2 regions of the Endozoicomonas sp. ALB115 genome follow, and region 1 is predicted to be linked to the other one. Evidence: predicted binding sites of a transcription regulator. Region 1 holds the regulator's gene; the other holds the start of a gene.
What was found. The regulator FNR, encoded in region 1, switches genes on or off when oxygen is low (the NO sensors DNR and NnrR bind a similar motif). The targets are predictions, from matches to a motif close to TTGATNTANATCAA.

Region 1 (9,816 bases):
GACACATCTGGAAAAGATCGGACATAAGCTCTGGCAACATATCCAGCCCAAGGCCAAAGCACTGCTGCCCATCAAAAACTTTCCCAATGCCCTCGCCATTGGCATGCTCTGGGGGTGGTTACCCTGCGGCCTGGTCTACAGCACCCTGGCCTGGAGCGCCACTCAGGGAAAACCGGTACAGGGTGCGCTGTTAATGGCCTCATTTGGTATAGGCACCATACCCTCAGTGTTCCTGCTTGGTGCGTTCTCAAGACAGCTCAGCGGCATTATCCAAGCCAGTATCACCCGCAACCTGGCGGGGTTGCTGATTATCCTTTTTGGCTTGTGGTCTATGCCCGGCGCACACCAGAGGTGGTTGATGTCCATGCTGCACCATCACCATATGTGATAAAAGGAAAAAAAAAGTTCTGCCTCCTAGGAGGCTCTTAAAGTTTTGAATCAGAAATCAAACCAAAAGACGAGGCGCTCCGCTTTTTGCTTCTGCAACTCAGCCAACTCCAAAAAATACTTTTCCCCCAACGATTCCCTGATCGTAAGCTTGACAAACTCTTCGGGAACATCAACGCCCCTTTCTCTTAAAGGCTTGTTGTAGTCGTAAGAAACCAATTCATCAACAGACAGCCAGGAGTGGCCAGATCCACCCGTTCCCCATTCATCAGACTTGGCCTTGATGGAAAGACTGACATCTCCGGGCAGCCCCCGAGCCTCCTCAATAATGGGATACGGAGTAACATGCCAGGAGCCCCAGTCATAATCGCTTCTGACAAAACCCTCGGAAAAAAATGAAAAGACATGACGATTGCGATCTGAAAAAGGTTCGTAACCCGGGATTTCTTCCCATTGCCCGACACTATTTCTGAATTCAGCATACATATGTATGTCTGCACCCATAATTACTCCTCCTGTCTGATCAGTGACCAGGACATATTTGTGAATTTTTATGATCTAGCAGCAAAAATAGCACATTCAATGAACCCACCAATCACTATCAATCAGACCCTTTTCAGCACAACCCTGCCAGCCAAAGCATTATTTGCTCGATTAATAACCAGATGGCAGATACAATAGCCAACCTCAACAACTTCACGCCACGTTGGACACAATCCTCATCACATGCCCTAAAGACGAACCACTAAGGCATGCCAGTTCGGTTCATACCTATTGACACCGATCAAAGAACAACCTTGAAAATCTTTCTAAACTAGCCAAAAACATCATGACGTAATACCGACTGTTTTTGCCTTACCCTTTCCGGCACAAAAAGACCGACCAGAAGGCGAACACACTGACTAATAAGACATGAAGATTACCGAGAGCAATAATGAATACCGCACCAGTTTGGGATAAAGACCTGATTCACCGATACAACCACTCAGGCCCGCGTTATACCTCCTATCCCACGGCGGTGCAGTTTGATGGCAGCTTTGATATTGAGAAATATCATCACAATGCCCACTCCAGTGCCAGGGCCATCAATCCCCTGTCACTCTACTTTCATATCCCGTTCTGCTCCCATGTCTGTTATTACTGCGCCTGTAATAAAATTGTCACCAAACACCGTGGGCGCGCCAATAGTTATCTGGAATACCTGTTTCGTGAAATAGAGATGCAGGCAGCACTCTACAGTCAGGAACAGCGGGTCGAGCAACTGCACTTTGGCGGCGGCACACCGACCTTTCTGAGCAGAGATCAGATGAGGGATCTGATGGGCCATATCCGTCAGCACTTCCAACTGACCCAAAGCGATACCGCAGACTACTCCATTGAACTGGATCCCAGGGAAGTAGACTGGCCCATGATGGGCACCCTGAGGGACCTTGGCTTCAACCGAATCAGCATGGGCGTTCAGGACCTGAACCCCAAAGTTCAGCAAGCCGTTAACCGGGTTCAACCTGAAAGCATGATTCAATCCATTCTTGATGCTTCCAGGGTCATGGCATTCCGCTCGGTACACATGGACCTGATTTACGGCCTGCCTTTCCAGACCACCAACAGTTTTATGGAAACCATCGATCGTGTGGCTGATATGGCCCCGGACAGGCTATCCCTGTTTAACTACGCCCACCTGCCCCACCGCTTCAAACCACAGCGCCGAATTAATGAGCAGGATCTGCCTGCGCCGGAAGTGAAGCTGGACATTCTGCATCAGGCCACGGAAAAACTGCTGGATCAGGGCTACATCTACATCGGTATGGATCACTTTGCCCTGCCAGACGATGAACTGGCCATTGCCCGGGAAGAAGGCACGCTGCACCGGAATTTCCAGGGTTATACCACCCATGGTCATTGCGACCTGATCGGCATGGGCGTGTCTGCCATCAGCCAGGTAGGCGACACTTATATCCAGAACAGCACCGATGAAGCCCGGTACTGTGCAATGATCAATGAACAGCAGTTGCCAGTGGTTCGCGGCCTGAAGATGACCGCTGATGACAAAGTCCGCCAGGCAGTGATTACCCAGCTGATCTGCCACTTCAAACTGAACTTCAGCGATATTGAACAGCGGTTTGATATTCAATTCAGGGATTACTTCCGGGATGAGCTGGCAAGGCTGGAGCCGATGAGGGCAGACGGCCTGATCAGTCTCAATAGCGATGGCTTGCTGGAAGTACTGCCAAAGGGAACACTGCTGATCCGTAACATCTGTATGCAGTTCGACCACTATCTCCATCAACCGGAGATGAAAGAGAAGACGCTCTTCTCAAAGGTTATCTGAGTAACACTCCGGAGCAATCACCAGGCTCCGGAGCCCCTCTCCCGCCAGTACCGACAACGACTGATCATCCCGCACAGAACCGAAACCTCTCTGCAGCTCACCGGTTTATCAGAAAAAAACTGAAACTGACGACGACTTGCCACCACTATCACATTGATTTACTTGAAACATAAGTGCAAAATCTGCCATGTCCGTTAAATACCACGAACGAAAATTTAATCCTGTGACATAAGACAATGTCAGATTGATTTTCAGGGATAAAGACACACAACCACCAGGAGCCATGACCATACCATGATCAGGGTCAGCCCTGAGCTTGATAGATGACACGGCAGATGAGAGCTCACCGGAACCACCGCAGTTTATGACGCATTGCTGAAGCAGCACCAAACCCCTACCCTGGGTCTGCCCGGTTGCGTACATACCTGATTTACACTCCGGTAACACTTTTCATACACTTGGTTTTCCATAAACAGTGTCGAATTTCGCCAAATACGACTTTGAGGCCTCTCAATGACGTCAAAGCCCAACGTCCGACAGCCGAGCCATGTGGCCTGCAGAGACTGCAGCCTCAGCTCACTGTGCCTGCCACTGGCACTGAGCATTAAGGATATCGATCAGCTGGATCACATTATCAAGCGTGGGCGTCCTTTGAAAAAAGGCGAACACCTGTTTCTGGAAGGTGACCCCTTTACCAGTGTCTTTGCTGTTCGCTCAGGGGCTCTCAAAACCTACACAGCGACCAATGAAGGTGAGGAACAAATCACCGGATTTTACCTGCCCAGCGAAATTCTTGGCCTGAGCGGTATGGATACGGATACCTATCCGGTGTCGGCCCAGGCGATGGAAACCACCATGATCTGCGAGATTCCTTTTGAGCAACTGGAAACCCTTTCCGATCAATTCCCGGAATTGCGCCGACATCTGATGCGCCTGATGAGCAAGCGTATCCGTGAAGACCAGCAAATGATGATGCTGCTGTCCAAGAAAAACGCCGATGAACGTATTGCCACCTTCCTGATTAACCTGGCCAGCCGTTTTCGTCGCCGGGGTTTTTCTTCCCAGTCGTTCCGTCTGTCCATGTCGAGAAATGAGATGGGGAACTACCTGGGTCTGGCGGTAGAAACGGTTAGTCGTGTATTTACCCGATTCCAGAAAAACGGCCTGATCTCCGCCGTGGGCAAGGAAATCGAAATTCGCAACTCGGTTGAACTCTGTGCCCTGGCCGGGGGAAAAACACTGGAACCGATTGCTACCAACGCCTGACTTTATCCTCTAAAGAAGCTACCCTTTGAGGTGGCTTCTTCCTTTTTATCCATTGACTGACAGCGGCATGCTCCCTCCCATGCATACAAACGAATGTTCATCCGTTCAGGAATATCTGCGAACGCAAATCAGAACCATCGCGGACTGGCCCCATGAAGGCATCCTGTTTCGGGATATCACCACACTGTTTGAAAACCCGGAAGCCTGGCGTAAGGCCGTGGATGTCATGGTTCAGCGTTATGAGAACCAGACTTTTGATCGCATTGGCGCGCTTGATGCCCGCGGTTTCCTGCTTGGCTCGACACTGTCCTATATCATGAACAAGCCGCTGGCACTGTTTCGCAAGAAAGGCAAACTGCCAGGCAAAACCCTCAGTGTCGAGTATGACCTTGAATATGGCAAAGCCGTACTGGAAATGCATGAAGACACCATTAAGGCCGGTGAAAAAATTCTGTTAGTGGATGACCTTATCGCCACCGGAGGCACACTGCTGGCTGGGGATCAGTTGATTCGACAAGCAGGAGCCAGCACACTGGAAGCTGCAGCTATCATCAATCTGCCAGACCTCAAGGGCGCTGACAGACTCAATGCGGCGGGCATTCCAACCTATGCCCTGTGCAATTTTGCCGGTGAGTAAAACCACCCTCAGTTCAGAATTTCAGGGATGATACGATATGTCTCTTAGATCCAGGGTTAATGTCTGGATCTGAGAGCCCCTCCCGCAGTTACAGGACGCACAGACCGGGATCTACCCGGGAAAAGGACTTTGCAAATGGGAATATGCGCCAAGGAACTAAGGCACTATGTTGTTCGCCCCGCACTCAAGCATCTGGGTATGTGGAGCCCTACTGCTGAGAACCTGCTGCTTGGTACCGCAGCCAGAGAGTCCGGGCTTGGTTTTCATCTGAAACAGGCCAATCACCAGGCACTCGGTATCTATCAGATTTCTCCTCGCATGCACCGCAATATCTGGGACCTGTTTCTGGCACCAAACGCTGACTTATCCAGCAAAGTTCGGGGACTGGCCAGCCAGCGGGAGTTTCTTTCCCACCCCCATCATGAACTGGCGACCAACCTGGTTTACGCCACCGCCATTGCCTGGCTTATCTATCACCGCTGCGGTATTCAGATCGAAGATATTGATAAAGAAGACATCACTGCCATGGCCAGATTATGGCAAAAGCACTTCCACAGCAGAAACCCCGGAACACTCCAGAGCTTCTGCGAAAGCTATCAAAAGATGATTATTGAATCAGGCTGCTCCACAGAGGAGTCAACGTACTTTAACCAGGCTGCAGCCAAACCGGCATAACAGGATTCAGCCTGCCTGCTCCCTTATCGCCTTGATGATGCTCCCCTACAACCCCTTGGCCTCAGCACATTGAACACAAAGGTCAGCATAAGGCATAACCTCAAGGCGCTGAACCGGAATTTCCTTACCGCAGGACAGGCAGAAACCGTAATCGCCCTCATTTATACGATCAAGGGCGCGGTTAATTTTACCCAGTTCAATCACCGCCTCGTTACCCAGTGCATCAATAACCTCATCATTCTCCCGTTCCTGCGCCTGCTCAGACCAGTCTGCACTGTTTTTTCGGGAAGCATCCTTTTTAATTTTACCCAGACGCGTATTCAGCTCATCCCTGCGAGCCATCAACCATTTCTGCCACTTATCATGATCTGTCATTTTGCTACCCCTGCACAAAAATACTGTAGAATCCTGCTGTTTATTCTATAAAGAATGGTTGTGTCAAAAGGTCACTCTTTACCATAAAACAACGCCGAAGAACCTTATCCCCACTCACAAAAACGGATAAGGTAATTACCAACCTGCGGCGTACTGATTCTTTCCAAAATCATGAATTCAAATAGTAGATCATTGATACCGTAAACGTAATATTCAGTTTCAATCCGGAAAAACATTTTCCCACCTGGTACATCAATTCAATGAGTTTGATGTGAACAATCTCCGTTCAGCCTGAAGCGGAGTCCAGGAGGCTGACAAAGTCCCTCCTCTTGATCTCGTAACCATTAACAGGCTGAGTGGTCGATAACCAGGCATTACATCACATAAGGCAGTCGTTTCAGCCTGTCGATGCAGGATGTGTGATTGAGCTGTCTGGCAAGTACCAGGGGAGTCCTGCCATGTCTGTTTCTCACCCGATGATCTGCGCCGGCATTCAACAGCATCCTGACAACTTTCAGGTTGCCATTGAATGCCGCCATATGCAGAACGGTATTGCCGTCTTGATCGGGAATATTCAGATCCGCCTTCGCCCGAATCAGCAGGCTGAGGGAAGCATCAAATGAGAAATGAATAAAGGACATATCAACGGCATAGTGCATGGCAGTACGGCCGGAATTATCTTTAACATCAAGCTGAGCACCTACCTGGATCAGGGCTTTCAGGCTATTGCAACGGTGTTTAAGCACAGCCAGATGCAGTGCGGTCTTACCCTCTGCGTTGGTCATGTCAAGGTCGGCATCGGAGCGAATAAACATGCGCAGGCACACATAACTGCCGTAGGTGACGGCGTCGTGTAACACCGTGTTGCCAGCCGAGTCCCTTGCCGAAAAATCCACGTTAGCCTCAACAATGACCCTGACGCACCCAAGATGGTTGCATCTGGTGGCTATGTGCAGTGCTGTCATAACGCTATTGCCGTTGGTAAAGGCCTGGATATTGGCCCCCCTTCGGATCAGGGTTTGCACGCTTTCAAGGTGCCCATGATAAGCAGCAAGGTGCAGGGCATTCCAGCCACAATTGACAAACGCCTCAACGTTGGCGTTGTTATCAATCAGGATTTCCAGACACTCACTATGGTTTCGCATGGCAGCGTAGTGTATCGCCGCTCTGCCAACGGGGGTCACTGCGTCAAGGTTCGCACCTTTATCGGCAAGTAATCGCAGGCAGTGGCCATGACCACCGGTGGCCGCATGGTGAACTGCCACCCGGCCATGCCGACTGGCTATGGTCATGTTACACCCATTGCTGATGAGAATATCCATTACCGCCCTGTGGCCGGCCTTGGTCGCCAGAATCAGGGGGGTCCTGCCACGGCTGTCCACGGTATCAATAATGCCCGGGTTCCGGGCCAGTATCCTGACACACTCACAACGGCCTTCCAGGGCAGCAATATGCAGTGCTGTTCGGTCATGACTGTCCCTGGTGGCAGGGTTTGCCCCTCCCAGAATCAATGCTTCGGCAAACTGACCGTCTTCCTGCCTGGCTGCCAGATGAAGGGCGGTATGACCATCCCGGTTAGTCAGATTGAGACCCGCACCGGACTGAATCAGAAAATTAACCACATCAAGGTGGCCATTGACCAGGGCAACGTGCAGTGGGGTCATGCCGTTATTGATGGCCGGGACATCCAGCGAAGCCCCCGCTGCCACCAAAGCCCTGACGCAACCCATTTGCCCATTGCTGGCGGCCATGTACAGCAGACGGACATGATGACCTGTATCACCGGTACGAAACAGGGCAAAGACAACACTCGGGTCGAGGGTCAGCAACTGCTGAAGCTGTGCCAGGTTTCCGGAGCGACAGCAACTCAGGGGCATTGACTCGCTGTAAGCTGAGTACTCATAGAGCTTCGCCCCACCCTCTCGCATCAGTGGCAGGGCCCAATTAAGACAGACCGGGCAAGTTCGTCTGGACAACTGTCGGCTGTTAAGCCAGGGGGTCACACATTGCTCGTGATAGCGATGGCGACAAGGGGTAACCACTACCCTGCTGTGTCCAAACAATCCAACCAGACAAATCGGACAGACATCGTTTAATGGTTGCCCTGTCGGGTTGGAAACCGGAGAAATTGAATTTTCCATCAGTATTCAGGTCACCGTGTACCCGGTTGAATTCATGGACAACCGGTGATTTCATAAACACTATTGACAGAAAAATTGTGGACTGGTTCCTGAAAGGCAGCACAGAAGCTGACCTGCCTGCTATTGGCGCACCTTGGCAATCTGATCTGAATTGAACGTTCGCATAGCCTGGCTGCACAGCCTCTCAGCTTGAGAGGCCGGGAAATTAAATAGTAATAATTTTTACCATGTCAATATCGGTATCGATTGGATCAGGAATATTCCCGGAAAAGATCGTTTGATTGTCCTCATGCTCATAGGACTTGCGCTCGCCAGAACGATCCATTTTAAGATCCTTGAAATTGAACAGCTCAGTATCAGCCATCTGGGATGGCGCTATATTTTGCATAGCCGTAAAAATTGACTCGATCCTGCTCGGATTCTTTTTTTCCCACTCAGCCAGCATGGCTTTGATATTCTGACGCTGCAGGTTCTTTTGTGAGCCACACAGGTTGCATGGAATAATCGGGAACGCCATTTGCTCAGCAAACCGTTTGATATCCTTCTCGCGGCAATAAGCCAAAGGGCGAATCACCACGTTCCGTCCATCGTCTGATAGTAACTTGGGTGGCATGGCGGCCAGCCGGGAGCCATAGAACATATTAAGAAACATGGTCTCTACGATGTCGTCCTTATGGTGGCCAAGGGCAATTTTGGTTGCGCCGATATCTTCGGCAAAGGCGTACAAAGTGCCACGGCGCAAGCGCGAGCATAAACCACAGGTGGTTTTACCCTCCGGTATCTTCGACTTAACCACCGAATAGGTATCCCTGTTAATAATATGATAAGGAACATTCAGGCCATCCAGGTATTCCGGCAGGATATGCTCAGGAAAGCCCGGTTGTTTCTGATCCAGATTCACCGCCACTAAATCAAAGGTTATCGGTGCACTTTTCTGGAGACTCTGCAAAATATGAAGCATCGTGTAGCTATCAGCGCCACCCGATAAACAGACCATCACTTTGTCGCCATCCTCGATCATATTGAACTCTTCAATAGCCTGACCTGCGTGGCGGCGCAACCTTTTTTGCAGCTTGTTAAATTCTGTCTTTGCAGTTCCGGAAAGAGAAGTCGTCATATTATCCTGAGGGAGTCTAAGGAAAAATTTGATTATAACTATCTGTCAATCTTTCACCAATCAGACCGATTGCTATCCCGTTACGGACTTTCACTACAGGGGATTCTGAAACCAGCTCAAATGGAATAAGTTATGGGATATCCCCGCCCCGGAAAGGTATCCACCGAGCCATTCAAGACCCACAACTTAAAACGGCTCAACGCCAGCAGCCACTGAAAATGGATAAAACCCGGTATTGATTAACAAAAGCAAAATCAATATATTTAAAATCAAATTCTGCATAGCAGAATAATAAGGAAATGATAACATGCCCGATGCCTATATCTACGACGGTGGTCGTAGACCTTTCGGCCGAGACGGTGGGGCGCTCTCATCGATCCGTCCGGATGACCTGTTGGGTGACATCATCAGGACTCTCATTCAGCGCAATGCTTTCGACCTGAATCAATACGAAGACGTTATCGCAGGTGGCACACAGCGGGTTCCCCGTCTGGCCGGGGTAAAAAACGCACTGAATCTGATGACGTCAGGTCAACCCCTGGAAAAATTGGCAGGCACAAGGCAGTTAAATATCCAATATGAATGACCAATATGCCACTCTGAAAGGAATAATCTTTGCCCTGCTCTCAGCACTGGCATCCACTACCGCGGGTGTTGCCACCAAGGTGGTAGCCGATGCAGTTCCCATCTCTATGGTTGTTTTGTTTCAGTACGGCATCTGCCTGCTTATTCTTATCCCTTTGCTGTTGAAACACCCTCTTCGCAACTGGTATACAAAACACCCGGTTATTCATGCTGTCCGGGGGATTTCCGGCTGGCTGTGTTTTTTTACCTACTATCTGGCGATTCAACATACCCCCCTGGTGGACGCCTCTCTGCTGCGTAACAC
Region 2 (9,816 bases), on a different contig from region 1:
CAGGACATAATCAGGCAGGTATCTCCATTAAATTCCCCTATCTTTATCACTGAAATTTATATTCAGTAAAGGTACTTGCTTATGTCTGAATCCAGTCGTTCCACCGTAATTGGCAGTGCGTTAATTTTGTCAGGAACGGCCATCGGTGCGGGCATGCTTGCTTTGCCGCTGGTATCAGCCAGTACCGGGTTGATGCCGGTTATGATTATTTTTGCAGTGACGGCATTCTTCGCGGTTATCTCTGCCCTTTATGCCTTTGAGGCCAATGTTGCCATCAAGCCTGGCTGTAATTTGTATACCATGGCCAGCAGAACATTAGGGCGGATGGGGAAGGTGCTCTCTGCCATTGCCCCTCTCGGGCTTTTTTACGCATTGATGTCCGCCTACTTTGCCGGGGGCGGATCGTTACTGGCGCAGTACGCTCAAGCAGTGGTTCCCGGAGCTTCCGCTCAACTGTGCGTGATATTCTTTGCCCTGATTGCCGGAGCCTTTGTTTATTACAGCACCCGGGCAGTGGATCTTGTTAACCGTATCTTTTTCACCCTGATGATCGTTACTTTTATTCTTGCCCTGATGTCACTGGCACCTTCGGTGCGTTATGAGAGCATGATACATACGGCGAGGGTAGAGTATCTATCGGTTCTGGCGGCACTGCCGGTGATATTTACTTCGTTCGGTTATCATGGTGGCATTCCCAGCATTATCATTTATCAAAAGAAGCAGCTGCAGCATATTCCCCTTATTTTTTTGTTAGCGACCCTGATCCCGCTGGTGGTTTATATCTTGTGGCTGGTGGCGGTGATGGGGGTATTGCCCGAGGGCTTATTGCTGCAAATCAGTCAGTCAACCGGGGCAACGGCTCATTTAATTTCAGCATTAAGCAGTGATAAAAATGTACACACTATTCTGTACCTGTTTTCTGATCTGGCGTTATTGACATCCGTGTTGGGCGTTGCCCTTGGGCTGTTTGATTATCTTGCCAACTTATTGCAAAGGGCGGATACCCGCATTCATCGGCTGCAGACCGCCCTGGTGACCTTTATCCCACCGGTTATTATTGCCATTATGTTTCCGGATGGTTTTGTCGCCGCCCTGGGTTATGCGGCGGTTGCTCTGGCCATTCTGGCTATCCTTCTGCCTACGGCAATGGTCTATGTACTAAGAAAGCAACCGGCCTATGAAAACCCGTTTCGGGCACCCGGGGGAACGGTTTTGATGTCAACCTGTTTTGTATTTGGCTGTATCATCATTGTGTCTCAATTTATTTCGAGGCTATAGGTTTTTTTGTGTAAGTTAATAATTAAAAGTGAACCTTTGTTAATTAAACAATAAATCTGCGTGCCTTGTAATTTAAGCGGTTGTTTATAGTGGTTGATCCTGTTGGGTCGTCTTGAAATTACGGGTTTTCCGAAATGTTGATTTATTTTTGTTTTATATCAATGGCTTTAATTTCAGGTTTATATAAACTTCAGTTCTAGATTTTTAACCCTTCTCTTATTATTCATTTTGGCCAGTTCGCTGGCTGTCTCTGTTTGGGACCTTCCCGGAGATGGTGGTGAACGGCGGTAGAGGTTTGCGTATGCAGGTCATAAAGGCTGATGTAGCCATTGTCGGTGCCGGAGGTGCCGGTCTTCGGGCTGCGATTGCCGTTGCCGAAAAAAATCCTGAGCTTAAAGTGGCATTGATTTCCAAAGTCTACCCTATGCGGAGTCATACGGTGGCTGCAGAAGGCGGTTCAGCCGGTGTCATTCAGGATCATGACTCTCTGGAAAACCACTTTGTTGACACGGTGGCCGGTGGTGACTGGCTCTGCGATCAGGATGTAGTGGATTACTTTGTGTCCCACGCCACTGAAGAGATGATCCGCCTGGAGCACTGGGGCTGCCCCTGGAACCGAAAGGACGACGGTGACGTAAACGTTCGTGCTTTTGGTGGTATGAAGATTGAGCGCACCTGGTTTGCTGCCGACAAATCTGGCTTCCACATGTTGCACACATTGTTCCAGACGTCCACCAAGTACCCATCCATTGAACGATACGATGAGTATTTTGCCACTGACCTGATCATGGAAGATGGCCGTGCCCAGGGCGTTGTTGCTATCGAAGTGAAAACCGGCGAACCAAAAGTATTCCTGGCGAAGTCAGTGGTGCTGGCAACAGGCGGCTCTGGTCGTATTTTCCGTTTCAATACCAATGGTGCCATTGTGACCGGTGACGGTCATGCCATGGCCCTGCGTGCTGGCGCACCGCTGCGTGATATGGAGTTTGTTCAGTACCACCCAACCGGCCTGCCAGGCTCCGGTGTATTGATGACAGAAGGTTGTCGTGGTGAAGGCGGTATCCTGTTGAACAAGGATGGTTACCGTTACCTGCAGGATTATGGCCTGGGGCCAGAGACTCCGGTTGGTCAACCAAAGAACAAATACATGGAACTGGGCCCGCGTGACAAGCTGTCCCAGGCCTTCTGGCAGGAGCAGCGCAAGGGCTGCACCATTGAAACGCCACTGGGTGATGCGGTACACCTCGACCTGCGCCACCTTGGCGAACAGAAGCTGATTGAGCGTCTGCCACTGATCTGTTCCCTGGCGAAAAACTACCTGGGAGTGGATCCGGTTCATCAGCCAATTCCGGTTCGTCCTGCGGTTCATTACACCATGGGTGGTGTCAGAGCGGACATCAACTGTGCCACCGATCTGGCCGGTCTGTTCGCTGCCGGTGAATGTGCCAGCGTCGGTATGCACGGTGCTAACCGTCTCGGTTCCAACTCTCTGGCAGAGACCGTGGTCTTCGGTAAGGTTGCCGGTGAAAGTGCGGCGGATTTTGCCAGCCAGAACGTCATGTCTGATGAACGCAAGTTGCTGGATCAGGCGAAAGCGCACCTGGCAGCCATCGAAAGCCTGCGTAATGCCAATGGTACTGAGAAAGCATCGCACCTGCGTCACGAAATGGTGAAAACCATGGAAGACAGCTTTGGTATTTATCGGGTGGGTGAAGAGATGCAGGCCGGTCTGGACAAGATCTCCGAACTGCGTGAGCGCTTCAAAAACGTCAAGGTGGAAGACAAGAGTAAGGTCTTCAATACCGAACTGCTGCAGGCCTTTGAACTGCAAAGCTCCCTGATGGTTGCTGAGTGTATGGCCATTGGTGGTGTTGAACGTAAGGAGTCCCGTGGTGCGCACCAGCGTATTGATGGCTTCGAAGCCCGTGATGATGTCAACTTCCTGAAACACTCCGTCACCTTCTATAACGGTGATGCCAAGCCTCGTCTGGAATATGAAGACGTGAATGTAACCCGCTTCCAGCCAGAAGAGCGCGTCTATGGCGCGGCGGCTGAGAAAAACGGTGAAGGGAAGTAAGGAGGCCCCATGAGTGATAAAACCATAACCATCGAGATTCTGCGTTATAACCCGGAAACCGATGACAAGCCGACATTTGGCACTTTCACTATTCCTTATGTGGAAGCCTGGTCCATGCTGGATGCCCTTGAGCATATCAAGGATGAACTGGATTCCAGCCTGGCTTACCGCTGGTCCTGCCGTATGGCGGTGTGTGGCAGCTGTGGCATGGTGATCAACGGTACACCAAAGCTCGGCTGCGAAACCTTTCTGCGGGATTACTATCCGAACCCCATTCGGGTTGAGCCACTGGCTAACTTCCCGATTGAAAAGGATCTGGTGATTGACTCAGAAGACTTCATCAAGAAACTGGAGTCAGTGAAACCGTACATCATCAATGCGATGGAGAAGCCGGTTGAGGAAGGAGTGAATAAACAGACGCCTCAGCAGCTGGGCCTTTATAAGCAGTTCTCCATGTGCATTAACTGCATGCTCTGCTACTCCGCGTGTCCACAGATGGGCTTGAACCCACTGTTTACCGGTCCTGCGGTGATCGCCCTGGGCCACCGCTATAACCTGGACAGCCGTGATGATGGCTATGAACAGCGTACCGAAGTGATTCAGGGCAAGAATGGTGTCTGGTCCTGTACCTTTGTGGGTTACTGTTCTGAGGTTTGTCCAAAGAATGTTGACCCGGCCGCTGCCATCAACCAGAACAAACTGCAGGGTTCTCAGGATTGGGCGCTCTCTTTCCTGATGCCACGTAAAGGAGACAAGTGATGAGTCGTCGCCCCTATGTGCGTCCCATGAAGCGCACCTGGTATATGGATCATCCCTTCTACCGCCAGTACATGATCCGGGAATCCTCCTGTGTATTTGATGGCCTCTATGCCATCAACCTGTTTGTCGGTCTGATGCAGCTGGTCAAGGGTGAAGCCGCCTGGAATAGCTGGCTTGCCTTCCAGGCCAACCCGTTAATGATTCTGTTTACCGTGGTTACCCTGGGTCTGACTATTTACCATGCCGTCACCTATTTCGATATGACGCCCCGCGTTCTGCCACAGCAGATTCGTAAAATGGTAAAAGACAGTGTGGTTAACAAATTGATGTACGTTGGCCTGGCAGTGGTTTCTGCCATCATTCTGGCTGCGGCCACCATGGGACTTTGACGGGGATAGGAGTGGGAACATGAGTAATAAACGCCATATCGAACCTCTGTTGTGGAGTCTGTTTGGGGCTGGTGGTACCACTATCGCCTTTTTCTTTCCGGCCATTATTTTTGTGGTTGGTCTGGGCGTGCCTCTGGAAATTATTCCGGCAGAAGCGCTCTCTTATGAGCGAATGTCTGCGTTCTTTCTGGAGAGCTGGATTGGCAAGCTGGCACTGATGGTGGCTTTGGTGCCTTCTTACTGGGCCTGTATTCACCGTATTTACCACGGTGCTCACGATCTGGGTTTCCACCCGGGGGTTGGGGTAAAAATGGCCTGTTATGGTGGTACGTTGATTCTCAGCCTGGCAACCATTGCTTTATTGCTGGTCTGATCAGGTTTTATGAGGGGGCTGAGTAAGCCCCTTTTTTTGGCATAAAAAACTAGGAAGCTTGTTCAGAGCGTTGGCTTTTTTCCTGAAGATAATTTTGCTCGATGCGCCGTTGATTGCGTGCCTGAGCGATTTTTTCCGCTAATGTCGGGTCTCTTGTCAGTAACTCTTCCTGCTCGAACATCACTTGATTGATCTGCTCGTGAATTTTCTGGGTGATGCTATTGACCATTTGATTACGATTCGCCGCGGTTAGCGAGTGTGTCTGGATAAAGCTGTCCACCGCCATTCTGATCATGGAACCCAGCGGGCTGTCATGTTCATCGGACTTTTGGAGAATAAGATCGAGACTGCCCAGGTTTTCGAGTGTCATGATGTGAGTCCTGCGGTTAGGTAAGTAGTGGTTCCCTTTGCATAGAGTCTCGCAAAGTGATTGCATATTTGCTGATGAATCTCTTTGGGCAGAGGACTGACTGTTTTTATTGCGGCCAGAACTTTTTCCAGTTGGTCCGTTGTTTTACAAGCAAGAATTGCGGGCAGAACACCGCCCCATTGGCCTTGTTCTGTCAGTGCTTTGATCATTTCCAGATGATCAGGTGATAAAGACTCAACCTGACGTTGGCCAACGGCCAGATTGCTGGTTGCATTAGCGGTTCTGTCCGATTGGGGAGTTGCCCTGGTTTCACTGACCTCCCGTCCTCTATGACTGGCTTTGTTATTAGCAGGGGAGGGAGCCTCTTGTGCAGGTATATAAGACGTCTGGTTGTCGCCAGTTATTTTTGGAGGCATCTTTTCCATCCCCGGTTTGCCATCATAGAATGTTTTGTAAGTTTTTTGCCTTGTTTACGAGTAAGATAATTTATCGGCGGCTTCAGCTTTATTTCTACCGGAAGCTGCCAGTTTATCCGGGAGAGTCTGCATGCAGAAAATAGTGGTGGTGACCGGCGTTAGCCGGGGGCTGGGTCTGGAACTGTGTCGTCAATATCTTGCGCAGGGTGCCAAGGTTTATGGTTGTTGCCGCTCTCCGGAACAGTCGCAGAAACTGCTGGAGCTGAAACGCAGTGCTGGTTATCAGTTTGAGCTGGTTCCCCTGGATATTACCCAGCCCGGAATGATCCATAACCTGCAGTATGTGATTGAAGAGCCCATTGATATCCTGATCAATAATGCCGGAATTTATGGCCCTTTCGGTCTGTCTTATGATGAGGTGACTGTTGATTCATGGATGGAGGTTTTGCGAGTTAATTCGGTGGCCCCGATGATGGTTACGCAGGCACTGGTGGAAAAAGTAGCCCAGAGTCATGAGAAAAAAATCATCATGATGTCCAGCAAAATGGGCAGTATGGGGGACAATCAGAAAGGCGGGAGTTATATCTATCGCTCTGCCAAAGCCGCATTGAATGCGGTGGCTAAAAGTCTGGCTATTGACCTTGCCGGGAAGGGTATCAGTGTTGGTGTATTGCATCCGGGCTGGGTTCAGACGGATATGGGGGGCGTAAATGCTCCGATTGATACGGAAACATCCATCAGGGGCGTGCGCAAGGTTATTGATCAACTTTCTTTGAAAAACAGTGGCCAGTTCATCAATTATGATGGATCAGTGATTCCCTGGTAAGTTGATTAACCGGTGAAATTTGCATGCAATCTATTGTTCAATCGCTACACTTTTTTGCCCGTTATGGCTTGAGCCTGACGGTTTTGTTTCTATTGTCTGCTATCCCCTCTGAAATTGCAGGCTTTTACCTCCAACAGTCTTTTGCTGGCAATAGCGAGATAAGTGGTGGGTTTGCAGATCTGTTTGCATCAGTGTTGATAGAACCGCTGGCAACGGGGGCAGCGATTTTCTTTATTGAGAGTCGTGATCAGGGCGAGAAGCTAAGCCTTTATGACAGTTTAATAAAGTCGGCGGGTATCTATTTTCCGTTGGCGACCAGTTACCTGATCGTGTTTGTATTAGTCATGCTTGGGTTTAGCCTCTACCTGATACCGGGATTTTATCTGCTGTACAAATTGATGTTTGTGGAGTTTCGGGTTGCCCTTAAGGGTGAGCCTCCAGTGGAGGCTATTCAGGCAAGCTTTAATCAGACGAAGCAGCAGTGGTCCCTGTTATTACTGCCTTTTACTGTATTGCTGTTCACTCTGCTGTTCTCACAATTCCTTATTAGCTATCTATTGATGAGCCCTGAGAATGTACTGTGGTTACAGGTTATGGGTGGTGTTCTGGAAGCGCCCTTTATGGCGTTTGCCGTTGTGGTTGGCTTTCGGCTGTTCAGCTTGACCAGTCAGCGGCCTTTATAGTTTGGGATACAGGGCTTCGATGCTGTTAAACGTATCCTGCAGTTCAAGAAAAAGAGGGTCATAACGTTCCGGTTCCACTTGTTGCCCTGACTGCTCAAGGTCTCCGGCAAGTATTGCCAGTTGCTCCGCCCCGACGATTGCAGCACCACCTTTAATCCGGTGGGCAAAGTTGACAATAAGGGGCGTTTGCTGATTGTTGACCGCTGCTTTCAAATTCAGGATGTCTTCCCGGGTGCTCTGAAAAAACGTTGATAACAACTCTTCCAGCAGGACTTCATCACCGTCGGTGATTTGATGTAAATTTTCCAGATTGATCATAAAAACTTCCTGTACAAATTAAAGATAAATTAGTTTTTCGCCATTAAACGGCAGTGCTTTAGTCAGCAGCCTGTTCCATAACGTATGTTTTTACCGGTGTTGCGATAAGCAGGCCTGAAAAGTTCTCACCTTTTTCACTGCTTGCTATAGTCATCCGTTGCAGAGTTACAAATGTCTTTTGAATCGCTCAAGAACAGCTTGGATAGCCCGGTCGAACACGGGATTCTCTTCCATAATACGGACAGAACCGTCTTTAATTTCCTTTTTGAGTTCACTTCCAGAGCGCTCCGCAACACGCATCCCCGAGCTGTTGACAAAAATATATCGATGACGGTCTTTACTGAGCCGGGCAAGTTTGCAGCTGAGGCGGTGTGAGTCACCTTCGCCAATAAACTCAACCCACTGGCCCGGGTAAAGTCCATCAATAATGACCGGGGTAAATGCGGGTAAATGCTCCTGAGCATCAGCCACTTCGGTCTGTTCATCCGGAAGCAGCTCAAGCTCCTGAGAGGGTTCGGTTGCCTCTGGGGCGGATTCAGACTGGAGCTCTTTCAGACTGAGCCCGGACTGTTCGCAGGAAAGAATTATCTCCTCTGAGTCTTCTTCCGTGAGACTTTCTGTCTTAAAGTCAATGGCATGGTCAACGTCGGAGTCTGTTGCCTGAACCTCTTCTGGTGGTTCGTTGAGTGCAGCAGGATGACTTTTTGAACTCTCAGGCTCTGGTTCCAGAATGACATCCAGATTGGTTTGAAATCCATCAAGACAATCCTGAAATACGTCCGGGTTTTCACTGTGGTCAGAGATGATGGTGCGTATAGTATGCTCAATCAGTAGCAGCACATGCTTGCTCAGTTGAGAATCCCGGCAATACAGCATGCCTGCAGACGTTAAGTCATTTAATAAGAGACGGGCCGGGTGCTTTTTATCGGTTAAAAAAGCATCGTTCAGAATCGCCTGTTTTAAAATCGGGATTTGCAATAGGGCTATGGTTTTTTTTACGTCATCAGGCAGGTTGTGATCATCCAGAATGAACTCAAACAACCAGCCGACCATATTGATAAGGTCTTCATGATGGCGTGAGAGTTTTGAATTAACGCCTTGTATTTCCAGGGCATCTATGACCGAGGTGTGCAGGTTTCTTATTGACACGTGCTGCTCAAGAACATCCAGTTGCAGTGAGCTGAGGACACTGGCCAGATCAATAGCCTTGACCCGGTTAGCTTTGGCCTCAGGGATGAGTTCATCTTCTGCCAGCATGTCTTCCAGCCGGGATACTAGCTTCTCAGCAAAACTATCCAGAAACTGAGGGTTTCCCATATCTGAATAGTAACTCTGCTGAGGCGCTGGTTGTGTTTGATCTGTGGGGCGGGATGAAGATAGTGGATGATGGGTTGGGTCGGAGGCTGGGTTTGCTTGCAATCGCTCAACCGGAGATGAATGTTTGGGTCCCAGCCCTTTATGGATTATTAACTGGTCGACTTTAAGCCAGAGCTCATCAGCCGCATTATTAAGATGACTGGCAAACCAGCAAAATAATTGTTGTTCAATATCACGGTCTGGATGGAGACTTTCCAGAGCCAAGGCAAAACTTTCGCAGATGCGCTCCGGGGTGGCAGGATAAGTACCGTCATGCCGGGGATAGGTGCTCTCAAGACTGCTTTTGATTCGGCAAATACGTTCAGAGTTGTTACTGCTCTCAAAATTGTTGGTTGCAGAAAGCCAGAGGAGTTGGTGATCAAGTTCAGAATTGTCGAGTAATTCAAGGGTTAAGACACCTTCTTGTGGTGCGGGCTGTTCACTGTCTGCACTGGTCAAATGATCGAGGAAGCTTTTCTTGATGAAAGATTCAGACTTTGTCAAACGGTTTTTGATATCGATCCAGCGCATCATATCCTGATCGTTTTTGATATCCTCCAGATTAGTATTTAATTTGGTAAGTAGAACAGGAAACAGCGTGTCGGACTCGGGGTAAATAATTTCTTGGACCAACTGATTTAATTCAGAAAAAAAAACACTTTGCAGTGGCTTGTTATCACCACCTGGGCTGAGCGGAAAAATGCTGGAAGGCTGAATTGACATGCTGGCCACATCCCTGTACTGCACAATGTCATCTGCAGGGTATGGAATACCCGCAGAGACCACCCATATCACTTTACTAAATATAATTATATTGAGAACTTTTGATTATATTAAGTAGCTATTAATGGGGCGTTTTAACTACCTTCGGCCAAAAAAATGACATCGGGTCAGAGTGCTATCCCTGTCTGAGTTCTTTGGCTATTTCCCTGGCTTTATCAAGGGCTTTGTTGAAGCCGTTTTTAAACAGG

Region 2: the regulator FNR is predicted to act here: its motif matches at 1,427-1,440, upstream of frdA (fumarate reductase (quinol) flavoprotein subunit).

What each region holds. Positions count from the first base shown of each region.
Region 1 is NZ_JBLYZG010000017.1:16,995-26,810, reverse strand. It holds gene ACO6VE_RS10280 (sulfite exporter TauE/SafE family protein) at 1-388, shown strand, start outside; gene ACO6VE_RS10275 (hypothetical protein) at 439-891, opposite strand; gene hemN (oxygen-independent coproporphyrinogen III oxidase) at 1,322-2,716, shown strand; gene fnr (fumarate/nitrate reduction transcriptional regulator Fnr) at 3,230-3,982, shown strand; gene ACO6VE_RS10260 (adenine phosphoribosyltransferase) at 4,062-4,619, shown strand; gene ACO6VE_RS10255 (hypothetical protein) at 4,755-5,294, shown strand; gene ACO6VE_RS10250 (TraR/DksA family transcriptional regulator) at 5,340-5,669, opposite strand; gene ACO6VE_RS10245 (ankyrin repeat domain-containing protein) at 6,044-7,810, opposite strand; gene ttcA (tRNA 2-thiocytidine(32) synthetase TtcA) at 8,016-8,927, opposite strand; gene ACO6VE_RS10235 (hypothetical protein) at 9,235-9,513, shown strand; gene ACO6VE_RS10230 (DMT family transporter) at 9,506-9,816, shown strand, end outside.
Region 2 is NZ_JBLYZG010000014.1:29,008-38,823, forward strand. It holds gene ACO6VE_RS08850 (amino acid permease) at 82-1,278, shown strand; gene frdA (fumarate reductase (quinol) flavoprotein subunit) at 1,556-3,355, shown strand; gene ACO6VE_RS08860 (succinate dehydrogenase/fumarate reductase iron-sulfur subunit) at 3,365-4,114, shown strand; gene ACO6VE_RS08865 (fumarate reductase subunit C) at 4,114-4,503, shown strand; gene frdD (fumarate reductase subunit FrdD) at 4,523-4,876, shown strand; gene ACO6VE_RS08875 (hypothetical protein) at 4,926-5,246, opposite strand; gene ACO6VE_RS08880 (hypothetical protein) at 5,243-5,662, opposite strand; gene ACO6VE_RS08885 (SDR family oxidoreductase) at 5,793-6,488, shown strand; gene ACO6VE_RS08890 (hypothetical protein) at 6,512-7,171, shown strand; gene ACO6VE_RS08895 (Hpt domain-containing protein) at 7,166-7,489, opposite strand; gene ACO6VE_RS08900 (DUF1631 family protein) at 7,655-9,568, opposite strand; gene ACO6VE_RS08905 (hypothetical protein) at 9,744-9,816, opposite strand, start outside.